2 linked regions of the Thermus aquaticus genome follow. The protein of the gene in region 1 binds, or shares a complex with, the protein of each later gene. Links are inferred from orthologs where the notes say so. Each region holds a gene or a part of one and is shown in the gene's direction. Other genes may lie near its edges. The genes, in order: accC and accD.

What was found.
Region 2: the proteins of accC (region 1) and accD are in contact, whole or in part, in a solved structure (PDB 8UXZ), measured with the Escherichia coli proteins. The link is inferred for Thermus aquaticus from one-to-one orthologs.

What each region holds. Positions count from the first base shown.
Region 1 is NZ_LHCI01000106.1:1,790,281-1,793,584, reverse strand. The notes cover bases 306-3,302. They hold accC (acetyl-CoA carboxylase biotin carboxylase subunit), read left to right. Parts: upstream 306-1,133; coding sequence 1,134-2,471; downstream 2,472-3,302. Other genes in these bases: BVI061214_RS10485 (bifunctional 5,10-methylenetetrahydrofolate dehydrogenase/5,10-methenyltetrahydrofolate cyclohydrolase), read left to right, coding at 3,262-3,302; nusB (transcription antitermination factor NusB), read left to right, coding at 2,806-3,261; BVI061214_RS10495 (Asp23/Gls24 family envelope stress response protein), read left to right, coding at 2,484-2,813; accB (acetyl-CoA carboxylase biotin carboxyl carrier protein), read left to right, coding at 646-1,137; efp (elongation factor P), read left to right, coding at 306-539. In the rest of the region: more of efp, read left to right, coding at 1-305; more of BVI061214_RS10485, read left to right, coding at 3,303-3,304. UniProt on the Escherichia coli protein: This protein is a component of the acetyl coenzyme A carboxylase complex; first, biotin carboxylase catalyzes the carboxylation of the carrier protein and then the transcarboxylase transfers the carboxyl group to form malonyl-CoA.
Region 2 is NZ_LHCI01000106.1:669,852-672,998, forward strand. Bases 1-2,840 are described here. They hold accD (acetyl-CoA carboxylase, carboxyltransferase subunit beta), read left to right. Parts: upstream 1-911; coding sequence 912-1,769; downstream 1,770-2,840. Other genes in these bases: BVI061214_RS04635 (peptidoglycan DD-metalloendopeptidase family protein), read left to right, coding at 1-538; BVI061214_RS04640 (bactofilin family protein), read left to right, coding at 540-911; BVI061214_RS04650 (acetyl-CoA carboxylase carboxyltransferase subunit alpha), read left to right, coding at 1,753-2,703; BVI061214_RS04655 (PEGA domain-containing protein), read left to right, coding at 2,772-2,840. Outside these bases: more of BVI061214_RS04655, read left to right, coding at 2,841-3,147.

The sequences.
Region 1 (3,304 bases):
ACCTGCGCCCGGGCACCAAGGTGAAGATGGAGGGCGGGCTTTGGGAGTGTGTGGAGTATCAGCACCAGAAGATCGGCCGTGGCGGGGCCAAGGTGGTGGCCAAGTTCAAGAACCTGGAGACCGGGGCCACGGTGGAGCGCACCTTCAACTCGGGGGAGAAGCTGGAGGACATCTACGTGGAGACGCGGGAGCTCCAGTACCTTTACCCCGAGGGGGATGAGCTGGTCTTCATGGACCTGGAGACCTACGAGCAGTTCCACGTGCCCAAGGTGCGGGTGGAGGCGGCCCGCTTCCTCAAGGAGGGGATGACGGTCCTGGGGGACATGTACGAGGGGCGGCCCCTCAAGATCACCCCGCCCACGGTGGTGGAGCTGAAGATCGTGGACACGCCCCCTGGGGTGCGGGGGGACACGGTTTCCGGGGGCTCCAAGCCCGCCACCCTCGAGACCGGGGCCGTGGTCCAGGTGCCCCTCTTCGTGGAGCCGGGGGAGGTCATCAAGGTGGACACCCGCACCGGCGAGTACGTGGGCCGGGCCTGAAAGGCCGGCCGGGGTAAGGACCCGGGCCTAGGCCCGGGTTTTTTGACCGGGTGCAAAGCTTTTCCTCAGGGAATCCTGGGGTAAGCTTTATGCCACGAGGTGCGGTATGACACCAAAGGAGCTAAAGCAGATCCTGCAGGCCCTGGTGGAGCACGGGGTGAGCGAGCTCACCCTGGAGACCCCCGACTACAAGCTCACCGTGCGCCGGGGTGGGGAGGTCCAGATGGTGGCCGTGCCCCAGGTAGCGGCCCCGGTGCCCGCTCCGGCTCCGGTTCCCGTCCCCGCCCCTGCGCCGGCTCCCGCCCCGGCGGAGGCGGCCCCTGCGCCCGAGGCCCCCAAGGCCGACGAGTGCCCGGGGTGCGTGGAGATCCGGGCCCCCATCGTGGGCACCTTCTACCGGGCCCCCGCCCCCGACGCCCCCCCTTACGTCAAGGAGGGGGACCGGGTGGAGAAGGGGCAGGTCCTCTGCATCATTGAGGCCATGAAGCTCATGAACGAGATTGAGTCTGAGGTCTCCGGCATCGTCAGGAAGATCCTGGTGGAAAACGGGGAGCCCGTGGAGTACGGCCAGCCCCTCTTCCTCATCCAGCCCCTATGAAGAAGGTCCTGATCGCCAACCGGGGGGAGATCGCCTTAAGGATCATCCGGGCGGCCAGGGAGCTGGGCATCAAAACCGTGGTGGCCCACTCCACCGCCGACGAGAAGAGCCTCCCTGTGCTTCTGGCCGACGAGGCCATCTGCATCGGGCCTCCCCCTTCCGGGCAGAGCTACCTCAACATCCCCAACCTCCTCTCCGCCGCCATCGTCACCGGGGCCGACGCCATCCATCCCGGTTATGGCTTCCTGGCCGAGAACGCCACCTTCGCCGAGATGTGCCGTGAGCACGGGATCACCTTCATCGGCCCCACGCCGGAGAACATGCGGGCCCTGGGGGACAAGGCCACGGCCCGCAAGGTGGCCCGGGAGGCGGGGGTGCCCACGGTCCCGGGCACGGACGAGGTGGAGAGCGTGGAGGAGGCCAAGCGGGCCGCCTTGGAGATCGGCTACCCCGTCATCCTCAAGGCCTCGGCCGGGGGCGGGGGGCGGGGGATGCGGGTGGTCCACACCGAGGAGGACCTGGAAAGGGCCGTCCTGCAGGCCCAGGAGGAGGCCCGGGCCGCCTTCGGCAACCCCGCCGTCTACCTGGAGAAGTACATTGAGGAGCCCAAGCACATAGAGATCCAGGTTCTGGGGGACGGGGAGCGGGTGGTCCACCTCTGGGAGCGGGACTGCTCCATCCAGCGCCGCCACCAGAAGCTTTTAGAGGAGGCCCCCAGCATCCTGCCCCTGGAGACCCGGCGGGCCATCGCCGAGGCGGCCAGGAGGCTTGCGGAGCATGTGGGCTACGTCTCTGCCGGGACCCTGGAGTTTTTGGTGGACAAGGAGGGCAACTTCTACTTCATTGAGATGAACACCCGCATCCAGGTGGAGCACCCCGTCACGGAGATGGTGACGGGGGTGGACCTGGTCCAGGCCCAGTTTAGGATCGCCATGGGGGAGAGGCTCTGGCTCAAGCAGGAGGAAATTGAGGTCCGGGGCCACGCCATAGAGGTGCGCGTCAACGCCGAGGACCCGGAGAAGGGCTTCAGGCCCTCCATCGGCAAGGTGGAGACCCTGCTCTTTCCCGGGGGGCCCGGCATCAGGGTGGACAGCCACCTCTACGCCGGCTACCAGATCCCCCCTCACTACGACAGCCTGATCGCCAAGATCATCGCCTGGGCCCCCAGCCGGGAGGAGGCCATAAGGCGCATGGAGCGGGCCCTGGGGGAGACGGTCATTGAGGGTCCCGGGCTCAAGACCACCATCCCCTTCCACCAGAAGGTCCTCCAGAACGCCTTCTTCCGCCGGGGGGCCGTCTACACCAACTTCGTGGCCCGGCGGATGGAGTTGTAGACTGGGCGTGTGATGGTGGACTACGAGATCAGCGACCAGGCCCTCGAGGGCCTGGTGGCCCACGCCTTGGAGGGCTTGGAGGGGGTCCGCCCCCTGGAGGTGGCCCCCCGCTCCCTGGGGGAGGTCTTCCGCCGCATGAAGCCCATCAAGGTGGAGCGCCATCCCGAGGGGCTTTCCGTGGACCTGGTCCTCTCCGTGGACTACGGGGCGGCCATCCCCGAGCTGGCCAAAGAGGTCCAGAAGGCGGTGGCCGAGGCCCTCTTCGTGGCCACCGGCGAGAAGGTCAAGGCGGTGAACGTCACCGTGGCCCAGGTGGAGTACCGGCCGGGGGGGCATGCGTAGGCGGGCGCGGGAACTGGCCATGCGGGCCCTCTTCGCCCACACCCAGGGGGGTGTGGACCTGGAGGAGGCCCTGAGGCACGCCCTGGAGGAGATGGGCGGGGAGGAGGAACCCTACGGGGACCCCCTGGACGAGGAGGGGGTGGCCTTCGCCAGGCGGCTTCTTTTGGGGTACAAGGCGCACCAGGAGGAGGTGGACCGCATCCTTAAGGAGACGGTGGAGGGCTGGGACTTCGGCCAGATGGCCAAGACCGACCTCACCATCCTCCGCCTGGCCACCTACGAGATGCTCTACGAGCCCACCCCCTTCGCCCCCCTTATTGAGGTGGCGGTGAAGATCGCCAACCGCTACGGGGGCGAGCACTCCGGGGCCTTTGTGAACGGGGTCCTGGGGAGGCTTTACCGGCGGATCCAGGAGGGAGAGATCAAGACGGTGCCCAAGGAGGACTAGGTGACCCAGGCGCGCATCCTTTCCGGCCACGAGGTGGCGGAGG
Region 2 (3,147 bases), 1.1 Mb from region 1 along the record:
CCAGGAGGGCGGGCAGGGGGGCGGGGCCATGGAGGCCTGGGCCGAGGTGCGGGCCGCGGTCTTGGACCTGAGGAACCAGGTTCAGGAGCTCACCCCCGCCCTGGAGCGCGCCCTGGAGATAGAGCGGAGCCTGCCCGCGGGGCTTCCCCTTAGGCGTTACGAGGGCGTTACCTCCTTCTTCGGCATGCGGAAAAACCCCTTCGGCTGGGGCATGGAGTTCCACGACGGCCTGGACTTCGCCGCCCCTTACGGGACCCCCGTCCACGCCACGGGCTCGGGGGTGGTGGCCCAGGCGGGGTGGATGGGCCCCTACGGCCTCGCCGTCCTCCTGGACCACGCCGAGGGGTACCAGACCCTTTACGGCCACCTCTCCCGTCTCCTGGTCCGACCGGGGGAGCGGGTGGAGCGGGGCCAGGTCCTGGGCTATGTGGGCTCCACGGGACGCTCCACGGGTCCCCATCTGCACTATTCCGTTTACCGCCGGGGCGTGGCCGTGGATCCCAGGCCATACCTGGACCCCGCCTGGGCCTCCCGGTAGAATGGGGCGGATGCTGGGTAGAAAGAAACGCGTCCTCACCTACCTGGGCCCGGAAACCGAGGTCCTGGGGGACCTCAAGGCCAAGGGACAGGTGCGCCTAGACGGCCTGGTGCGGGGCTCCGTATGGGTGGAGGGGGAGCTGGAGGTGGGCTGTACCGGCCGGGTGGAGGGGGAAAGGGTGGAGGCCCAGGCCATCCAGGTCCACGGGGAGGTGAGGGCGGACCTGGTGGCAGAGAAGGTCTTCCTGGCCAAGACGGCCCGCCTCACCGGCAACGTCCGGGCCCAGGCCCTGGAGGTGGAGGCGGGGGCGGTCTTCGTCGGCCAGAGCGTGGCCGGGGAGACCCGGGCCCTCGAGGCCCCTAAGGAGGCGTGAATGGCCCTGGAGAGGCTTTTCCGAAGGAGGCGGCCCAGCGGGGAGAACCGGGACGTCCCCGAGCTTTGGACCAAGTGCGAGGCCTGCGGAGCGGCGCTCTACAAGAAGGAGCTTAAGGAGAACCTGGGGGTCTGCCCCAAGTGCGGCCACCACCACCGGATGCCCGCGGCGGAGCGGGTGGCGATGCTGGCCGATGCCGGCACCTTCCAGGAGACCACCCGCTTAAGGCCCCTGGACCCCCTGGGCTTCGTGGACACCAAGCCCTACGCCGAGCGGCTCAAGGCCTACCAGGAGGAGACGGGGCGTCCCGACGCCATTTTGGGAGGGGTCTGCGCCATCGGGGGGGTGCCCTCGGTCCTCCTGGTCATGGACTACGCCTTCGCCGGGGGGTCCATGGGGAGCGTGGTGGGGGAGGAGATCGCCCGGGGGGTGGAGCGGGCGGCGGAGGAGGGGCGGGCTTTGGTCATCGTGGCCGCCTCTGGGGGGGCCAGGATGCAGGAGGCGGCGCTTTCCCTCATGCAGATGGCCAAGACGGTGATGAGCCTGGACCTCCTCTGGGCCAAGCGCCTCCCCTACGTGGCCATCCTCACCGACCCCACCACCGGGGGGGTGACGGCGAGCTTCGCCGCCCTTGCCGACGTCATCTTCGCCGAGCCCGGGGCCCTGATCGGCTTCGCCGGGCCCAGGGTCATCAAGCAGACCATCCGCCAGGAACTTCCCGAGGGCTTCCAGCGCTCGGAGTTCCTCCTCAAGCACGGGATGGTGGACCGGGTCACGGACCGCAGGAGGTTGAAGGGGGAAGTGGTCCGGGCCCTCCGCCACCTGCACCCGGGGGTTCCCTATGGCGTTGGAGTTTGAAAAGCCCATCCAGGAGCTGGAAAAGCGCATCCAGGACCTCAGGGAGACCGCCAGGACCACGGGGGTGGACCTGGAGCAGGAGATCCGCCTCCTGGAGGAGCGCCTAGAGCGCCTCAAGAGGGAGACCTACGGGAACCTCACCGCCTGGCAGCGGGTGCAGCTGGCCCGGGCCCCCGGGCGGCCCACCACCCTGGACGTGCTGGAAAAGGCCTTCCAGGACTTCTTGGAGCTCCATGGGGACCGGGCCTTCGCCGATGACCCCGCCATCGTGGGGGGGCTGGCCTACCTGGAGGGGGAGAAGGTGGTGGTGGTGGGGCACCAGAAGGGGCGGGACACCAAGGAGAACCTAAGGCGCAACTTCGGCATGCCCCACCCCGAGGGGTACCGCAAGGCCATGCGCCTAATGGACCTGGCGGACCGCTTCGGCTACCCCTTCTTAAGCTTCATTGACACCCCCGGGGCCTACCCGGGGGTCTCCGCCGAGGAGCGGGGCCAGGCCTGGGTCATCGCCCAAAGCATCCAGAGGATGAGCCGCCTCCGGGTCCCCGCTATCGCTCTGATCCTGGGGGAAGGGGGAAGCGGGGGGGCCTTGGCCATCGCCGTGGCCAACCGGGTCCTCATCATGGAAAACGCCTGGTACTCCGTGATCAGCCCCGAGTCCTGCGCCGCCATCCTCTGGCGGGACGCCAAGGAGGCCCCCAAGGCCGCCGAGGCCCTCAAGCTCACCGCCAAAGACCTCCTGGAACTTAGGGTGGTGGACGCCATTGTCCCCGAGCCCGAGGGCGGGGCCCACAAGGACCCGGAGGCCGCCATCCAGGCCATCAAGGAGGCCCTCCTGAAGACCCTGGAGGAGCTCAAGGGCCTTTCCCCCGAGGCCCTTTACCAGGACCGCTACCGCCGCTTCCGCGCCCTAGGGGCCTTCGCCGAGCCTTAAGGTTTCTTGGCCTTGTTCCCTCAGGGTTTTCACATCCGGGCTTTAGCCTGGGGATGGAGGTGAGGGGTATGCGGAAGCTTCTCCTTTGGGTACTGGGTCTCGGAATGGCCCTGGCGCAGCAGTTGAGCCCCCAGGGCATCATCGTCAACCCGGTGCCCACGGACCTGCAGGTCAAGGTGTGGGTGGACAAGGACCCGGGCAAGCGGGGGAACGCCGTTTACCGGATCGGCGAACCCATTTTCATCTATGTGAGCGTCAACCAGGACGCCTACGTCTACCTCTTCAACATCAACGCCGATGGGCGCATTGACCCCATTCTGCCTAACGCCTTTGAGCGGGATAACTTCCTAAGGGCGGGGGAGACCCAGCGCTACCCGCCGGCGGGGGCCCGCTACCGCTACACGGTGACCGGCCCCGAGGGGGAGGACCGCATCCTGGCGGTGG